2 regions of the Mycolicibacterium goodii genome follow, and region 1 is predicted to be linked to the other one. Evidence: riboswitches for the same ligand, from Rfam matches in the RefSeq annotation. Region 1 holds a riboswitch; the other holds the start of a gene.
What was found. Region 1 has a riboswitch for S-adenosylmethionine ahead of AFA91_RS36030 (hypothetical protein). Riboswitches for the same ligand answer to the same signal wherever they lie in the genome.
Positions count from the first base shown of each region.

Region 2: it holds a riboswitch for S-adenosylmethionine, as region 1 does, so the genes downstream of both, AFA91_RS30650 (bifunctional o-acetylhomoserine/o-acetylserine sulfhydrylase) here and AFA91_RS36030 (hypothetical protein) in region 1, are expected to answer to the same signal.

Region 1 covers NZ_CP012150.1:6,925,541-6,935,035, reverse strand. The annotation lists gene AFA91_RS32425 (ADP-ribosylglycohydrolase family protein) at 81-1,532, opposite strand; gene AFA91_RS32420 (NUDIX hydrolase) at 1,601-2,296, shown strand; gene AFA91_RS36030 (hypothetical protein) at 2,280-2,630, opposite strand; SAM riboswitch class IV at 2,912-3,023, opposite strand; partial or broken gene AFA91_RS36025 (metallophosphatase) at 3,119-3,255, opposite strand; one part of gene AFA91_RS32410 (IS3 family transposase) at 3,290-4,168, opposite strand; one part of gene AFA91_RS32410 (IS3 family transposase) at 4,171-4,455, opposite strand; gene AFA91_RS32400 (8-oxoguanine DNA glycosylase OGG fold protein) at 4,940-5,854, shown strand; gene AFA91_RS32395 (AAA family ATPase) at 5,894-8,335, shown strand; gene AFA91_RS32390 (hypothetical protein) at 8,332-8,706, shown strand; gene AFA91_RS32385 (hypothetical protein) at 8,703-9,495, shown strand, end outside.
Region 2 covers NZ_CP012150.1:6,555,495-6,564,989, reverse strand. The annotation lists gene AFA91_RS30665 (FAD-dependent monooxygenase) at 1-253, shown strand, start outside; gene AFA91_RS30660 (class I SAM-dependent methyltransferase) at 250-987, opposite strand; gene metX (homoserine O-acetyltransferase MetX) at 984-2,126, opposite strand; gene AFA91_RS30650 (bifunctional o-acetylhomoserine/o-acetylserine sulfhydrylase) at 2,146-3,477, opposite strand; SAM riboswitch class IV at 3,673-3,803, opposite strand; gene AFA91_RS30645 (NADP-dependent isocitrate dehydrogenase) at 3,940-6,171, shown strand; gene ephH (epoxide hydrolase EphH) at 6,252-7,091, opposite strand; gene AFA91_RS30635 (exodeoxyribonuclease III) at 7,172-7,990, shown strand; gene trpS (tryptophan--tRNA ligase) at 8,055-9,071, shown strand; gene yhjD (inner membrane protein YhjD) at 9,087-9,495, shown strand, end outside.

The sequences.
Region 1 (9,495 bases):
AAGGCTCCGCCACATCACCAATCATGATTCGCTGAGTGCCTCGTACCCAGCACGCCGTTCCACACATAGGCCCTGCGCCGTCAGTCACGGCGGTATGCCCCTTCGTGCATGAGGCGCACACTACCCAGCCGGCGCAACGCGTCGCGGAACACGGGATTCGGTTTCGCGTGCGGTAGCGCAGCCAAGACATCTTGCAGTGCGTCGTCAATGTTGATGTTGCGCAGACGCGCACCATAGAGCGCCGCGACGGTGGGGGTGCGGCTGTAGGCCTCGACGCAGTGCAGAAGCACCGTATGGCCCTCCGCGCGCAACCGCTCGACGGCACGCACGGCCTCGGTCAGCACGAAGTCCAGGTGTGGGTTCTCCTCCGGGTCCGTGCTGTCGATCAACCGGACCTCAACATGTGGCATCTGCTGGGGGACATCATCATCGGCGACGCGGCACAGCGACACCACCGCGTCCACTTCGGGCGGCAGGTTGCGCAGGATCCCCACACCGCCGAGGAGCACATTCCGATCGTGCGGGTGGCTCGCAAGGGTGTCGATCCGCAAGCCCGAGTAGACCGGCCCACGAACGGGCTTGCCCTTGCTCGCCACGGTGTTCGCCAACGCGACGAGGTCACGTGCGGTCATGCCGGGCCACCCGTGCAGCAGGCGGCGCCACTCCAACGGCACCGCCGAGGCGCCGTACGCCGCACCGAGCAGACCGCCGGCGATCGCGGCGACGGTGTCGGTGTCGTTTCCGGCTCGGACCGCGGCGTCGAGGCCGAGGCGAAGATGCTCGGCACGCGACGTAGTGGCCCGCCCCGCCGTCGTGGTGATTGCCGACCAGGCCGCCTGCAGTGCCGCAACCACCCAGCCGTTGTTGGCGAAGTCCGACGGGTGCGCGGACTCCGCCTGCTCGATCCGCTCTGTCCAGACCTTGCGGCGATCAACGTCGAGGTGGCGGAGGCCAATCCGAACGTCGGGCTCGGTCGTCAGCACTGCGTGGCGAATGGCGCACGACCACAGCACCACGGCATCACCGGCATCGGGGTCGAAGTGGGTGAGCTCGCTGATGGCTCGGGCGGCGACCACGAGGGCGTCCTCGTCGTCGAGATAGGCCAGTGCGACCGGCGCGGTCCGCATCAGTGAACCGTTGCCGGCGGTTCGGCCGGTCTGCTCGTGCAATACAGCGGACGCGGCGCGGGCACGCGCACCCGAGATGTCGCCGCCGCGAGCGGCGCCGGACAACACCGATCGCGTCTGGATGCCGACATCCTTGGCGCGCAGCGACCATTCGTGCCAGCGCGCCACGAGCGCATCCTGGGCCCCCTCCCCGCGCAGATCCGCCCCGGTGGCGGCGACTTCGGCGATCGCGATCGCCATGTCGGTGTCATCGGTCCATTCGCCGGGCTCCCATGGCCTGCCGCCCACCATGTCCACGGGCAGCTCGGGGCCTCGTGCCGGCTGGAACTCGTAGGGCGCGCCGAGCGCATCACCGGTTGCCGTGCCCAGCAGGACGCCCTCGATCCGATCATTGACTGATGCCATCGCGGCCACCTCCTTTATTTTGCGCATTATTGCGCTAATTGTTGATAACTGTACGCTGGCATACCGACATGGACAACAAGGGCTATCGGGACACCGGCGGGCGGATTCTGGCGGACTATCCGCGGCCGTCGGTCGCCGTGGACGCCGCGGTGCTCACCATCGACCCCGCAGCCGGGTTGTCGGTGTTGCAAGTCCGCAGGGCCGGGGGCCGTGGGTGGGCTCTGCCGGGTACCTTCCTGCATCCGGGGGAGACCCTGACCGACGCGGTGAACCGGGCACTGTCGACCAAGGCCAACGTGGATGGGCTGCGGCCACGGCAGTTACACGTGTTCGACGACCCGGGCCGCGACGACCGCGGGTGGGTGTTGTCGGTGGCGCACGTCGCCGTCGTCCCGCCGGAACGGGTGGCGAGCCGCTTTCCCGAGTCCACCCGACTGGTACCGACGCACACACCGGGAAGACTCATCTATGACCACGCCGACATCATCGCGTTGGCCGTCGCCGAGGTGCGGGCCCGCTACGAGTCGAGGCCCGATCCGGACCATCTGCTCGGCGACGAGTTCACGCTGCGTGACCTTCGACTGACCCACGAAGCGATCACCGGACACGAGCTGCAACGGGACACCTTCCGGCGGTCGATGGAACCGCAGCTCGCCGCGACCGGTGCCACGGTGTCCCGCGGCAGAGGACGGCCGGCGGAGTTGTTCCGCCGCCGCGACGGCGGCCGGTCCGGTCGTCGGCGCGGCATCACCGCGGACCTCTGATCGGCACATCCGGGCCGATCACCCGGCTGAAAGCATCCCAGGATGCGGCCCGACTCGGTGGGTGCGTCTCTTGCCAGATGCGCAGTGGAACATCGGCCAGCGGATCGAAAGATGCTGCCAGCCGCGAGTATTCGGTACGACGCCACTCATTTAGTCGGCCATCGCCACGGGCGAACTCGGCCAGGCGCGCCAGTTGTTCGGCGCGGATCTCCGGTGCTGTGCCTCCCTGCACGCCGACGCCGTTCATCAGGCTGTGTCGGCCGAGCCGGAACGGCTTGACGCCCCAACTCTGACCGATGGTCGAATTGACAGCGCGGCAATCCTCGCAGGCCAACCACGACCACCGGGAGACTCCGCCTGCCGTCCCCCGAAAGCAGATGATGCACAAATCTTTCAACCGCGAGACGTCGGCTCCCGGCCATCTCGCTGGGCGGTCCTCGCAACGGCACGACTGCCAGACCGTGGGGCCGTAGGCGCCTCGCTGGATGGGTCCGCGGATTCCGCCGCACGGGATGTGAACGCACAGTTCGGTCAGCCGTTGGCGCACAGCAGCATCCGTTGAGCTGAGTTCGTGATCTGTCATTTCTCGCCGTTCTGGCGACGCCACGGTCGGGCGCCCACCGCTTGCACGCGCTGCGTGCCTGCTCTTCCCCTGGGGCACCGTGCGGTGGTCGCGCGGTTGCCGGGACGACGGGCCAGGTACCCGAACAGTCGTCCGCTCGTGAGCTGAATTCAGTATAGTCGCCCCCGCCGACACGTCCGTTGTCCGCGGGCATGTTTCGAGCCCACCTGGCTGCTAGGTGGGCTCGACGCGCGTGACCCTCAATCTGTGGTCACGTAGTTCTTGGCACGGATCGTCGTTTCCCCCGACCAGCGGTAGCGGCCAGTTTTCCGCCCTTCACCGCGCTGAAATCCACACACGCGGTGTAGTCCGTCCAGCCACGGCGGTACTTGGGTGAGCGGGTCTGCTGCACGTATAGGTGACAGTTTCGGTCACGCGACCTGACTGGCCGGTGTGGTCATGATGGCTTCGAATTCGATGGGGGTCAACCGGCCGAGGCGTGCCTGGCGGCGTCGGCGGTGGTAGGTGCGTTCGATCCAGGTGACGATCGCGATGCGTAGCTGCTCGCGGGTGTCCCAACGGCGGCGGTTCAGGACGTTCTTCTGCAGCAGGCTGAAGAAGCTCTCCATGGCGGCGTTGTCTCCGGCCGCTCCGACTCTGCCCATGGAGCCGACCATGTCGTGATGGTGCAGCGCGTGTACGAATTTCCTTGACCTGAACTGAGATCCGCGATCCGAGTGCAGAATGCACCCGGCGACCTCACCGCGACGGGCCACCGCACTGGCCAACGCGGTGGTGGCCAGTCGGGACTTCATCTGCGAATCGATGCTATAGCCCACGATGCGGTTGGAGAACACGTCTTTGATGGCGCAGAGGTAGAGCTTGCCCTCACCGGTGCGGTGTTCGGTGATATCGGCCAGCCACAGCTGATTCGGCGCCTCTGCGGTGAAGTCACGTTCGACGAGATCGTCGTGGACTGGTGGGCCGGGCTTGCCGTTCTTGCCGCGTTTGCGCTTGCCGAACACGCTCCACAGGCGATTCTGCGAGCAGATGCGCCACGCGGTGCGCTCGGCCATCGGTTCGCCGGCGTCGCGGGCCTCTTCGGCCAGGTAGCGGTACCCGAACTCGGGGTCCTCGCGGTGTGCGTCGAACAGGGCGTTGGCGCGGTATGCCTCGGTGAGGTCGGCGTTGGTGACTGGGGTGGCCAGCCAGCGGTAATACGGTTGGCGGGCGAGCTTGAGTACCCGGCACGTCACCGCGACGGGGATCCCGTCGGCGGCGAGCTCTTTTACGAGCGGGTAGAGCCTTTTCCCGGCAGGTTGGCCTGTGACAGATAGGCTGCGGCCCGGCGCAGCACCTCGTTCTCCTGTTCCAGCAGACGGTTGCGGCGACGCAGTTCCCGCAGTTCAGCGGACTCGCTGGTGCTCTTGCCCGGCTTGGTGCCCTCGTCGATATCGGCCTGGCGAAGCCATTTGTGCAGGGTCATCGGGTGGACACCGAAGTCGGTGGCGATCTGCTCGATCGTCACCCCGTCGTCACGGTTGCGGGCCACGCGCACGACATCGTCGCGGAACTCGCGGGGATAAGGCCTTGCCATAGGGACATCCTTCCAGCCCGCCCATCCTGGGCAAGCCAACTCAGATGTCACCCATACGTGCAGCAGACCCAGCTCCGAGCTTGTGCAACAGCCCCCGAGTTGGGACGCGCATCCGTGCACGTCACCGATGACGTCGTACCCGCGTCCTACCGAATCGTTCATTGGACCCCATTCATCAGAACTTGCCGGCCTCTTTCAACCGGAACACACCACTGTCGCCGCGGATGAAATTGAGCAAAGAATGGACGTTCGACCGACTGCGCGGCAAGGAACACCTCTGCCATTCTGTTGCGGCTCCCACGCTGTGGTGGTCGAGTGAAACGGAGAAACGTTGGGGAACCTTATGTCGCAAAACCATTGGAAATCTCAAAGTGCACCCCGACGCGTGATCCAGCATGGTTATATGTGCTATCTATTTGTCGTTAAGTCGTGGGAGTAGCAAAAGGTGACTGACGGAGAACTTGTCCGTGAACGCGTACCGGAGATGCTTCGCGGGGCGGGCCGGTCTGTTGAAGCACGTCGATTATCGGGCGGGGACTTCGCGCGGGCGCTGGTCAACAAGCTGAGCGAAGAAGTCGACCAACTCAAGCAGGTGGTCGACGATCGTCAGCAGCTGATCTGTGGTCTCGCTGAAGTCACCGACATGCTGAGGACCCTGGTGGAATGCCAAGGCATCGATCAGGCCGACATCGACGCAAAGATTCACCGCACCCTCTCCGAACTTGGCGGATTTGACTCGGGCACCTGGCTTGTCAGCGAGATTCCACATATCGTGCGGCGGTACACCTCCGTCCACGTCGACTCCCAGCGCAACCGCTGGATTCCCGAACGTTGGGCGGGTGTATTCGTCGGCCACGAGCAGGCTCACGCCGATCTGCGCGAGCACGTCGAAGAGGCAGGCGGTATTGCGCGCAGCTTCTTGCACGCCCAGTCCGAACGGGATCCCGTCGATCTGTTCCTGATGACGATGGCGTGGGGATACCAGCCCAAGGACTATGGCCCGCAGCGCACCGCCGCCGTGCTGGCGCAGGACGGGGCGGTGGAAAAGATCAATGCGATCGTCGAGGCCACCCGCAGAAAAGGGGCGGCCGCGGGCTGGAGCGCACTGCTGGACACCCACAAGATCCGCGGGCTGGGCATGTCGTTCGGGACGAAGCTGCTGTACTACGCCGGCTACACGTGCCACCAACACCGGCGGCCGTTGGTGCTCGACGAACGCGTACGAGCTGCCCTGGCAGTCGTGGCGCCGGGGACGGTGCCTGCACGCGGCTGGGTGCGCAGAGACGACTATTTGAGGTACTTGGATCTCGCCGAAACGTGGGCAGCCAATCCGGCGTGGAACCAGGCACCCGACGTCGTGGAGTATGCGCTGTTCGCTCACGCAGGTGCGCCGGGATGATTCGCCGGAAGCGTTGCGGCTCGGGGGATCGAGGGTGTCATGTCGGATGACCGTCTGAAGAATTTCGTGTTGTCGCTGGCCGACCGCGATGACACGTTGAGTGAGCAGGCGAAGCTCGTGGTGCTTGCCGCGCTGGAAGGGTCCGATGACCTCACAGAGGTGTTGGGGGACACCGCAACCCGGCCCGAGTTGGTGGAGTCACTGACCACCGCCCAAGAAGACACGACAGAACCTGTCGGGGCCTATCTACGCTCGATCACCGTGCAGGGTTTTCGGGGAATCGGGCCCGAGGTCACGCTCAACTTCCAACCCGGGCCCGGCCTGACCGTCGTCGCCGGACGAAACGGTTCCGGCAAGTCCACACTCGCCGAAGGGCTTGAGCTCGCACTTACCGGCAAGAACTCCCGGTGGGGCGACAAGCCCGGAGTGTGGTCGCAGAGCTGGCGCAACCTGCACGCCGGGGAACCGGCGCAGCTCCGTGTGGTTCTGGCCGAAGAAGGCTCGGGCGCAACCACAATCGGAGTGGACTGGCCCGCCGGTGACGAGGTCGAAGTCGACGACTGCTCATGCTGGGTGCAGCGGCCGACACGCAAACGGGAAGACGTCAGCGTGCTGGGGTGGGCCGGCGCACTCGAGATGTACCGGCCTCTTTTGAGCTACGACGAACTCGGCGGCATCCTCGAAGGCGCGCCCAGCAAGTTCTACGACCAGCTGCACAAGCTGCTCGGCCTGGAGCAGCTGACCGAGGCGATGGCGCGCCTGGACGCGGAGGTCAGGGAGCTCAAACAACCATCGGAGGAACGGCGGAAGGCGCGCAGCGTGTTGCGCGCCAAACTGGAGTCACATGAGGACCCGCGTGCCGCCCAGGCTCTGATCCAGGTGAAGAAGCACCGTCCCGACCTCGACGCTCTACGCCCATTGATCACCGGCGGAGCCGGTGGCGATGTTCCGGCAGCCTGGAGGCAGGCCGACGAACTGTCGACCCCGACCGACGACGAAGTAACGGCGGCCTGCGAAGCGCTTCGAGCGGCGGCCGATGCGGAGTTGCGGGAAGTCGAACACGCGGATGCGTTGGCGGCCGATCGGGGCCGGGTGTTGTCGATGGGGTTGGAGTTCCATGCTGCCCATGGTGATCAGAAGTGCCCGGTGTGTGGGCAAGGTGATCTCACCGCCGAGTGGGCGGCAGCAGCGCGGACCGTCCTGGAGCAGGATCAGCGGTCGGTAAAGACGTTGACGGAGGCTCGGCGCGCGACGGCCGAGGCGCGCGCCAGAGTCCTCAATCTGGTGGAATCAGTCGATGCACCGCCGGCGGCCGAGGACGGTGCGCTCTCCACGCTGCCAACAGCGCAGGCCGCGTACACGCAGTTCTCCGACGTTCCGGTCGACGGGCAACATGCACTTGCCGACCACGTCGAGCAGAAACTGCCACAGTTGCGTGACGCCTACACCGCGCTGAAGCAGGAAGCTGCCGCGTTGATCAAGGCACGCCAAGACGCGTGGAGCCCGATCGCCGTGGAACTGGCGGCGTGGGTTCGGAAGGCAGAACTCGCCAACGAGGTCGAACCGCAGCTCACGGTGGCGTCGGAGGCGTTGAAGTGGTTGCAGGACAACGCCGCCGAACTGCGCAACCAGCGCATCGCACCGCTTGCCGAACAATCCCGGCAGATCTGGGCGGCACTGCGGCAGGAGAGCAACGTCGAACTCGGCGCCATTCAGCTGGTGGGCCAGAAAACCAGCCGACGGGTCTTGCTCAAAGCCGAAGTCGACGGGTCCGACACCGAAGCCTTCGGTGTCATGAGCCAAGGCGAACTGCAGGCTCTTGCGCTCGCGGTGTTCATTCCGCGTGCGACATCGCCGGCCAGCCCGTTCCGGTTCCTGGTGCTCGACGACCCGATCCAGGCGATGGACCCGTCGAAGATTGACGGGCTGCTGCAGGTGCTGACGAGACTCGCCGAGACGCGTCAGGTGGTGGTGTTTACACACGACGACCGGCTGCCCGCCGCCATCCGTCGGTCACGCGTACCCGCGCGTGTGGTCGAGGTGGTCCGTGGCGTGAATTCCGTTGTCAGCGTGACGGAAGCGAGCCGACCGGCGATGAGGATGCTCGACGACGCCTTCGCCATCGCCGCCGATGATGCGGTGCCTGAGGCGATCAAACGGGTCGCCGTACCGGTGTTATGCCGAGATGCGTTGGAATCGACGGCGTGGGACGTGTTCAGTGCCCGCCGACTGGGGCAGGGACATGCGCATGCCGACGTCGAACAGGCCTGGGAGAACGCGCGATTGACCAAACGGCGGCTCGGGCTGGCGGTGGATCCCGACAACGACGCAGCCGTGGACCGGTGGTTGTCCGGTGGGTCGGCCCGCCGACAGGCTCTGAAGACAGCGACAGCCGGCGCCCACAACGGCATCACCAACTACCGTGAGGTTGTCCACGCCACCCGACTGGCCGTCGCTGATCTTGCAAAGCTGTCGTCATGACCGACCGCGCGGCACTGTTGGCCCACGCTGACCAGGTACTGAACGGCACCGTCGACCTAGGGGTGCGGGGTCCGCGCACCGCGGCTCTGCTGGCGCGTCGGGCTTTCGAAGACTGGCTCGACGAGACCAGCCGGTCGTGGGCGGTGCATGCCAATAGCGACCGGGCGCCGACCACCAGCTCGAAGCTGGTGGTGCTGGGAGCTCTTCGCGGAGAGGAGCTTGGTGAGACCGCCAAACGGGTGTGGCACGGACTGAGTAGGGCGGTGCACCACCACGCTTATGAGCTCCAGCCGTCCGTGGCCGAGGTGCGGAGTTTGTTGAGGGACCTGCACGCCGTCATAGAACAAGCGAAAGGAGACGCGAGTACGTGAAGCGGTTGCCTTTCGCCGACATTGCATCGCAACGTAAGCATATGGTGTATAGGCTCCAGCAACTGCCTAACGCAGATGACGCCGTGCGGAAACGCGCATTAGCTGAGCTTGAATCGCGTGTTGCGACCTGGTGGGGAGGCGCGCTTCCGCCGGTAAGCAGGTTCGCCGAGAACCTCCCGATGGGTTATCCAGTTGCGCTGGAGTGTGATCCTGCGGAGCTTTACATCCTGCGCGCGATCTCACCGACCGCTCGGCCCGCAATGTTCGGCGTTGAAACTGACGGCGCAGTCTCCACAGTGGATGTGACGGGGCGCTATCAGATCTTCGTCACTGGCCTCTCGCCGCTACTCGACGAAGTCGCAGATCTTTGCTACCGCAGCAACGGCAAGAAGACATCTTTGATCATCGAGCGCAACCGCCGGTTCTTCACCGATTTCGATGCCGATATGGATGAGGCACTCGCGACCGTGGACTTACTGACTGACGTCGCACCCCCTCGTCCTGCGGAGAAGCCCTTTTGGCAGCGGATCGTATCCATATTGCCGTGGGTGCACGACGAACCTAATCTGAAAACCGCCCAAGCCGCCACGTCGCGAAAAGAGTCGCCAGGGCCACCGCCTGCTGGGCAAGGCAACGAGCGCGATGTAACGGCGCAGTGGGACGACGAAATCAGCAACCGGCCGATTCACCAACTCGTCGTTGACTTCGATGTTGGTCATTGGCCAGAGTCGGGTGTCCTAAGTGAACTAGGTTACCGAGTAGGAAAGAACGGGCTCGGCGTCGAGCATC
Region 2 (9,495 bases), 370 kb from region 1:
GGGGCGTCCCGTGCTGCTCGACCTCGACGGCGGCGAATACGCCGCGACGGCGCTCGATTGGCGCGACCGGGTCGACCTGGTCACCCCGGCCACCGCAGCCGACCGCCCCGCGCCTGCGCTGCTGATCCGCCCGGACGGTTACGTCGCCTGGGCCGCAACCGATTCCAGCGGAGACGACCACGAACGGTTGGGTCGCGCGCTCGGGCGCTGGTTCGGCGACCAGCACGCCGGGCTCGAGCGGGCCGGAACCTAGACCAGGGTGGCCCGCATACACACCGTCACATACGGCAGCGCCAGGCCGTTCGAGTTCGCCAGCGCGGGGTGGGTCGCCAGCAGTTCCCGTACCTGCCCGAGCGTGCGGGTGCGCACCTGCTCGGGTGAGGTGATGCAGTAGCTGCGCGAGGCCACCAGATCGATGAGGGCCTGCGGCGTCAGGTAACTCGTCCACTCCACGTGATGGCGTTCGATGTCGGCGAACGGCGCGGGCAGCGTGACCTCATGGCTGAACGGATCCTCGTGACCGATGATGCGGCCCAGATCCTTGACCCAGCCCAGCCGTTCGTCCCGCACGTTCCACACCAGGCCCAGTCGGCCGCCGGGTCGCAGCACCCGGCTGACCTCCTTGACCGCGAGTTCGGGGTCGAACCAATGCCACGCCTGCGCCACCAGCACCGCGTCGACGCTGTTGTCCGGCAACGGGATTTCCTCGGCCGTGCCGAGCAGGGCCGGGGTGTCGGGCAACGACGTCGACAACAACTCCAGCATCTCGGCGAGCGGATCGACCGCGATGACGTTGAGTCCCCGCTCCACCAGCCGGGTGGTGAGCTTGCCGGTTCCGGCGCCCAGGTCCAGCACGTCGTGTGCACCATCCGGAAGCAGCCAGTCGATGGCCTCCGGCGGATACGAGGGCCTGCCGCGTTCGTAGGCCGCCGCTTCGGAACCGAAGGACAGGGAGCGTTTCTGCTTCGAGGAATCGGAGGACGTCACCGTTGTGCAAGCTCCAATGCTCGGCGTATGAGCTTGCCGACCAACTCGGTCTCGACCAGGAAGCCGTCGTGCCCGTAGATCGAGTCGACCACGTCCAGGCCCTGACAGCCGGGAAGCAGGTCGGCGAGCTCCTGCTGTAAACGGATCGGGTACAAGCGGTCCGACGTGATCCCACCGACCACGACCGGTACCGGACAACTGCGCAGGGCGGCCTCGACGCCGCCGCGCCCACGTCCCACATCATGGTTGGACAACGCGTCGCTGAGCACCACGTAGGTGCCGGGGTCGAACCGGCGGGCCAGCTTGCCGCCCTGGTACTCCAGGTAGCTCTGCACGGCGTAGCGGCCCCCGGTGAGGGGATCCTCGTCGCCCTGGGCGGCGTTGCCGAAGCGGTCGTCGAGCTCCGCTTCGCCTCGGTAGGTCAGGTGCGCGAACCGGCGGGCGATCTCCATGCCCTCGGTGGGCGCGCGGCCGGTGCCGTAGTAGTCGCCGCCCTGCCAGTCCGGATCGGCCTTGATCGCGGCCACCTGGGTGCTCTGGGTGCCGATCTGGTCGGCCGTCGCCCGCGCGCCGACCGCCAGCACCAGACCGGCACGCACCTCGTCGGGGTGGCTCACCAGCCACTCGAGCGCCCGCGCCCCGCCCATCGACCCGCCGACCACCGCGGCGAGCTCGGTGATGCCGAGCGCCGCCAGCGCGGCGCGGTCGGCCTCCACCTGGTCGCGGATGGTGATCTGCGGAAACCGTGAGCCCCAAGGCTTTCCGTCCGGGGCGATCGAGCCGGGGCCGGTCGAACCCTGGCAGCCGCCGAGCACGTTCGTCGCGATCGCGCACCAACGGTCGGTGTCGATCGAGGCGCCCGGCCCCGCGACGCCGTCCCACCAACCCGCGGTCGGGTGGCCGTTGCCCGCCGGGCCGGTGACGTGTGAGTCGCCGGTGAGCGCGTGCAGGACCAGCACGACGTTGTCGCGGTCGGGCGCGAGTTCACCCCACCGCTGGACCGCGATGGAGACGTCCGGCAGGACGGTGCCGTTCTCCAGGGCCAGCGCGCCGATGTTCACCACGGCGATCTCGCCCTCGGCGGGCAGGGGCACGGTGGCCATCCCGGTGTCCGTGGCAGGTTCTTCGATGATCGTCACTGCATTTCTTCCCGCCGGGTCACACCGTCTGGGCGGTCTGGACCGCGCCGCTGAACGGGCGCGCCGCGGCAAAGCCCTGCTCCAGGTCGGCGATGATGTCGTCGATGCCTTCCAGGCCCACCGCGAGGCGCACCAGGCCCGGCGTCACACCCGTCGACAGCTGCTCTTCGGCGGTGAGCTGCTGGTGCGTCGTGGAGGCCGGGTGGATGACCAGCGAGCGCACGTCACCGATGTTGGCGACGTGGCTGTGCAGCGTCAGCGCGTTGACGAAGGCCTTGCCGGCCTCCAGGCCGCCGGCCAGCTCGAAGGCGAGCACCGCGCCGGTGCCCTTCGGCGCGATCTTGCGGCCCAGCTCGTACCACGGCGACGACGGCAGCCCCGCGTAGTTCACCGACGTCACATCGGGATGGTTCTCCAGGAACTCGGCGACCTTCTGCGCATTCGCGACGTGGCGCTCGACGCGCAGCGACAGGGTTTCCAGGCCCTGCGCGATGAGGAACGCGTTGAACGGGGCGGCCGCCGAACCCAGGTCACGCAGCAACTGCACGCGCGCCTTGAGGGCGTAGGCGGGCGCGCCGAGCTCGGCGAACACCACGCCGTGGTAGCTGGGATCCGGCTCGGTGAAGCCGGGGAACTTGCCGTTGGTCCAGTCGAATCTGCCGCCGTCCACGATCACCCCCGCGATCGCCGAACCGTGCCCGCCGAGGTACTTCGTCGCCGAGTGCACGACGATGTCGGCGCCGTGGGCGATCGGCTGGACCAGATACGGCGTCGCGATCGTGTTGTCGACGATCAGCGGCACCCCGTTGTCGTGCGCGATCGCGGACACGTTCGGGATGTCGAGCACATCGATCTGCGGGTTGGAGATGGTCTCGGCGAAGAACGCCTTGGTGTTCGGCCGAACCGCCGCGCGCCACGAGTCCAGGTCGTCGGGGTTCTCCACGAACGTGGTCTCGATGCCGAGCTTGGGCAGGGTGTAGTGCAGCAGGTTGTAGGTGCCGCCGTACAGGCGCGGGGAGGACACGACGTGATCCCCGGCGCCTGCGACGTTGAGGATGGCGAACGTCTCGGCGGCCTGCCCCGAGGACAGGAACAGCGCGGCGACGCCGCCCTCGAGTGCGGCGATGCGCTGCTCGACGACGTCGGTGGTGGGGTTGCCGATGCGGGTGTAGATGTTGCCGGGAACCTCGAGGCCGAACAGGGCCGCGGCGTGGCCGGTGTCGTCGAAGGTGTACGAGGTGGTCTGGTAGATCGGCAGGGCGCGGGCATGGGTGGCGGCGTCAGGCGACTGACCTGCGTGGATCTGCTTGGTCTCGAACGACCAGTTCTCGGTGGGATCGGGGTTGGTCATGAAGGGTCTCCTCCGCGAGTTCGGGGGCGAAATGTGGGGGATGGAAGCTGCTGGACGGCCGAACGTCTCAGGGCGAGCCGGGCCCGAGCGTGCACAGGCACGGACACACGCCAGGGGGATGTGAACAGTTCACGAACAACGCCAAAAGGTTGGCCTCCATCAGGTTTCCCTGTCTCTCTGGGGCCCGAACCGGCGGACCCGCGCTTGCCTTGCAGCCGGCCGGAAGAATCCGTCAGCCGCTCAACCTGGTCATCACCCGGGGCACCCCACCGCGGTTGGAGGGTTGCCGGCCAGCAAGCCGGGGCTTGTCGCTGGCGCTCATGACCGCCATAGAGACTATCCCACCGCCCGTAGTCGGTGCCACCGGGTTCGTCCGGACGCGGAGGCCGACGGGGTGACCGGCCCGCGCGATAAGGTCATTACCGACGAGAAAAGACCGACAGTGACGTTCGGAGAGGAACCATGAGCGCCCAGCAGCCGACCATCATCTACACGCTGACCGACGAGGCGCCGCTGCTTGCGACCTATGCCTTCTTGCCGGTGATCCGCAAATTCGCCGAAGCGGCAGGCATCGACGTCAAGACCAGCGACATCTCGGTGGCGGCCCGCATCCTGGCCGAGTTCGGAGATCGCCTGACCGACGAACAGCGGGTTCCCGACAACCTGGCCGAGCTGGGCGCGCTGACCCAGGACCCCACCGCCAACATCATCAAGCTGCCCAACATCAGCGCCTCGGTGCCGCAGCTGCTCGCGGCCATCAAGGAGCTGCAGGGCAAGGGCTACAACATCCCGGACTACCCGGCCAACCCGAAGACCGACGACGAGAAGAAGATCAAGGACCGCTACGCCAGGGTCCTCGGCAGCGCCGTGAATCCGGTCCTGCGCGAGGGCAACTCGGATCGCCGCGCACCCAAGGCGGTCAAGGAGTACGCCCGCAAGCACCCGCACAGCATGGGTGAGTGGAGCCAGGCGTCGCGCACCCACGTCGCGACCATGAAGACCGGCGACTTCTACCACGGCGAGAAGTCGCTGACGCTGGACCGCGACCGTCGCGTCAAGATGGTGCTCAAGACCGACAGCGGCGAGGAGATCGTCCTCAAGCCCGAGGTCAAGCTCGATGCCGGCGACATCATCGACTCGATGTACATGAGCAAGAAGGCGCTCATCGAGTTCTACGAGGAGCAGATCGAGGACGCCTACAAGACCGGCGTCATGTTCTCGCTGCACGTCAAGGCGACCATGATGAAGGTGTCGCACCCGATCGTATTCGGGCATGCGGTCAAGGTCTTCTACAAGGACGCATTCGCCAAGCACCAGAAGCTGTTCGACGAGCTCGGGGTCAACGTCAACAACGGTCTGTCCGACCTGTACGACAAGATCAAGTCGCTGCCCGCCTCGCTGCAGGAGGAGATCATCGAGGACCTGCACCGCTGCCACGAGCACCGGCCGGAGCTGGCGATGGTGGACTCGGCCAAGGGCATCTCGAACTTCCACTCGCCGTCCGACGTCATCGTCGACGCGTCGATGCCCGCGATGATCCGCCTCGGCGGCAAGATGTACGGCGCCGACGGACGCCCCAAGGACACCAAGGCCGTCAACCCGGAGTCGACCTTCTCCCGCATCTACCAGGAGATGATCAACTTCTGCAAGACGCACGGCCAGTTCGATCCCACCACCATGGGCACCGTGCCGAACGTCGGCCTGATGGCCCAGCAGGCCGAGGAGTACGGCAGTCACGACAAGACGTTCGAGATCCCCGAGGACGGCGTCGCCGACATCGTCGACATCGACACCGGTGAGGTGCTGCTGACCCAGAACGTCGAAGAGGGCGACATCTGGCGCATGCCGATCGTCAAGGACGCCCCGATCCGCGACTGGGTCAAGCTGGCCGTCACGCGGGCGCGGCTGTCCGGCATGCCGGTGGTGTTCTGGCTGGACACCGAGCGCCCGCACGAGGTCGAGCTGCGCAAGAAGGTCAAGGAGTACCTGAAGGAGTACGACACCGAGGGCCTGACGATCCAGATCATGCCGCAGGTGTGGGCCATGCGGTACACCCTGGAGCGGGTCATCCGCGGCAAGGACACCATCGCCGCGACCGGCAACATCCTGCGCGACTACCTCACCGACCTGTTCCCGATCCTCGAGCTCGGCACGAGCGCCAAGATGCTGTCGATCGTGCCGCTGATGGCCGGTGGCGGTCTGTACGAGACCGGTGCGGGCGGCTCGGCGCCCAAGCACGTCCACCAGCTCGTCGAGGAGAACCACCTGCGGTGGGATTCCCTCGGTGAGTTCCTGGCGCTCGGCGCCAGCCTGGAGGACATGGGCGAGAAGACCGACAACGCGAAGGCCAAGGTGCTCGCCAAGGCGCTCGACACCGCGACCGGAAAGTTGTTGGAGGAGAACAAGAGCCCGTCGCGTCGCACCGGTGAGCTCGACAACCGCGGCAGCCAGTTCTACCTCGCGCTGTTCTGGGCGCAGGCGCTGGCCGAGCAGACCGAGGACGCCGAGTTGGCCGAGCACTTCGCGCCGCTGGCCAAGGCGCTCGCCGAGCAGGAGGAGACCATCGTCTCCGAGCTGAACTCGGTGCAGGGCAAGTCGGTCGACATCGGCGGTTACTACTTCCCCGACCCGGACAAGACCTCCGAGGTGATGCGTCCGAGCGAGACGTTCAACACGACGCTGGAAACCGTGTAACCACCCAGATCGCACTGAGGGACAGAATCCGCGCGGATTCTGTCCCTCTTTGCAATTTCGCGTTTTGATGTCGGAGCCGGTCAGCCCGCCGCGCGACCCCGGTCGGTGTGGCGGTCGACGAACTCGGTGATCAGGTCGGTGATGCGGCCCGGCGCCTCGAACATCGGCACGTGGCCCACCCGGTCGAGATGGGTGATCTCGGCGTTGGCAGGCAGGTTCTCGGTGAAGTGCCTGGTGAACCGCGGGTGGGGGAGTACGCGGTCCTTCTCGCAGATCACCAGGTGCGTGGGTGTGCACGAGTTGGGCAGCTCCATCAGGCCCGCGGTGGTCAGCGATTTGAGCATCAGCTTGTGATAGGCCGGGCAGTGTGCGACGTCGTCGATGAGGTCACGCCGGTCGCTGTCGGTGAGCGCATCGGCGGTGGCGGCGACCGCGACGTAGGAGATCTGGCGGGTGAACGGCAACCGGTGTACGCGCTGACCCAGCAGTTTGGTGATCAGCACGATCGGCAGCGCGGCGACGAACTTGGCGATGATCTCGTACTTGGCCGGCGTGAAACGGGTCCAGCCGCCCGCGGGTGCGATGCCGGTGACGGTCCGCGCCCGCCCGCGTCGTTCCAGTTCGAAGGCCACCCAGCCGCCCAGCGAGTTGCCGACGATGTGCGCGGTGGTCCAGCCGATGTCGTCGAGGCGGCGCTCGATGTCGTCGGCCAGGTGCGCGACGTCGAGCAGCAGCGGGCCGCGCGGGCCGCCGTTGTGGTCGGCCATGGTGGGCGCGAACACCTCGTAGCGCCCGGTCTCGGCGAGCTGCGGGGCGACGTATTTCCACACGCTCTGCGACAGCAGGAACGGGTGCAGCAGCAGGATCGGCTCGGTGCTGCCGTCGCGGGAGCCCAGGTGGATGGGTGCACGTTCAACCATGACGCCCGAGGTTAAGGTGATACCGCCGGTACCGCAAGATGGCGTCGGCGGTGTCGGAGCCGATCGGTAGGGTCTCGGCCGTGGCTTTTGCGCAGACTCTGACCGTCACCACCATCAACGTCAACGGCGCCCGCGCGGCGTGCAAGGAGCGCTCCACCGAGAACCTGGGCATGCTGGCCTGGCTCAAGGAGACCCGCGCGGACGTGATCTGCATGCAGGAAACCCGCTGCGACGACGATCAACTGGCCGCCACCCTGGAGCCCGCGATCGCCGACGGGTGGCACCTCGCCTCGGCCCCGTCGGAGCGCAAGGGTCGCAACGGCGTCGCGGTGCTGTCCCGTACCCCGTTCGATGCGATCAGGATCGGTTGCGGCGCAGAGGAGTTCGAGACCCACGGCCGTTGGATCGAGGTCGACACCGCGGGTATCACCGTCGCCAGCGTCTACATCCCCACCGGGGAAGCGGAGACCGAGCGGCAGCTGGAGAAGGAACGGTTCATGGCCGCGGTCGGCAGACGCATGGCGCAGCTGCGCTCCGGCGACCGGGAGGCGCTGGTGTGCGGCGACTGGAACATCGGGCACGGCGAAAATGACATCAAGAACTGGAAGGGCAACGTCAAGAAGTCCGGCTTCCTGCCCGAGGAGCGGCAGTGGGTCGGCGGGCTGTTGAGCTCCGGATGGGTCGACGTGGTGCGGCAGGTGCACGGGGACGTGCCCGGCCCGTACTCGTGGTGGTCGTGGCGCGGCAAGGCGTTCGACAACGACGCCGGGTGGCGCATCGACTACCACCTGGTCACGCCGGGGTTGGCGGAACGCGTCGTGGCGGCGGGCACCGAACGGCCGCAGGCCTACGCCCTGCGCTGGTCCGACCACGCGCCGGTCACCGTCGAGTTCGGCTGACCCGGTGGCAGGTGAGTGACGCTCGGTGAAACGGGTCGACGCGGCATGAAAAGATCGAGGGACCATGAGTAGCGCAAGCAAACGCGTCGTCTTCTCCGGCGCCCAACCCACATCGGACTCCCTGCATCTCGGCAACGCGCTGGGCGCGGTGACGCACTGGGCGCAGTTGCAGGACGACTACGACGCGTTCTTCTGCGTCGTCGACCTGCACGCCATCACGGTCCCGCAGGATCCCGACACGCTGCGCCGCCGGACGCTGGTGACCGCCGCGCAGTACCTGGCGCTGGGCATCGACCCGGCCCGCAGCACCGTGTTCGTGCAGAGCCATGTCGCCGCGCACTGCCAATTGGCTTGGGTGCTGGGCTGTTTCACCGGGTTCGGTCAGGCGTCGCGGATGACGCAGTTCAAGGACAAGTCGCAGAAGCAGGGCGCCGACGCCACCACGGTCGGGTTGTTCACCTACCCGGTGCTGATGGCCGCCGACGTACTGCTCTACGACACCCACGTCGTGCCGGTCGGCGAGGACCAGCGTCAGCACCTGGAGTTGGCGCGCGACGTCGCCCAGCGGATCAACGCGCGCTTCCCCGACACGTTCGTGGTGCCCGAGGCGATGATCCCGAAGGCCACCGCCAAGATCTACGACCTGCAGGACCCGACGGCGAAGATGAGCAAGTCCGCCGCCACCGACGCCGGGTTGATCAGCCTGCTCGACGATCCCAAGGCCACGGCAAAGAAGATCCGCTCGGCCGTCACCGACAGCGAGCGCGAGATCAGGTTCGACCCCGAGGCCAAACCGGGCATCTCGAACCTGCTGACGATCCAGTCCGCGGTCACCGGCACCGACGTCGACAAGCTCGTCGATGGCTACGCCGGCCGCGGTTACGGCGACCTCAAGAAGGACACCGCCGAGGCCGTTGTGGAATTCGTCACCCCGATCAAGACCCGGGTGGACGAATTGCTCTCCGACCGCGCCGAACTCGAATCCGTGTTGGCCGCGGGCGCGGCACGCGCCACGGAAGTGTCTGCAAAGACCCTGCAGCGGGTATACGACCGGATAGGTTTCCTACCGCAACCGTCGTAACCGCCAGGAGGTGGCATGCCCGAACCCGCCGAAGAGTCGGCCAAACCCGGCGTGCTGGACCGGCTGAGAGCCAGATGGCCGTGGTTCGACCATGTCATGCGCGCCGAGGAGCGCTACAACGACAGCAAAGGCGATTTCTACGCAGCGGGCATCACCTACTTCACGATCTTCGCGTTGTTCCCGCTGCTCATGGTGGGCTTCGCCGTCGGCGGGTTCGTGCTCGCCAGCCAGCCCGAGCTGATGGCCCAGGTCGAGGAGAAGATCCGCCAGGCCGTCAGCGGCGACCTCGGAGCCCAGCTGGTCCAACTGATGGATTCGGCCATCGATTCGCGCACCTCGGTCGGCGTGATAGGCCTGGCCGCCGCGGCGTGGGCCGGGTTGGGCTGGATGGCCAACCTGCGCGAGGCGCTGTCGCAGATGTGGG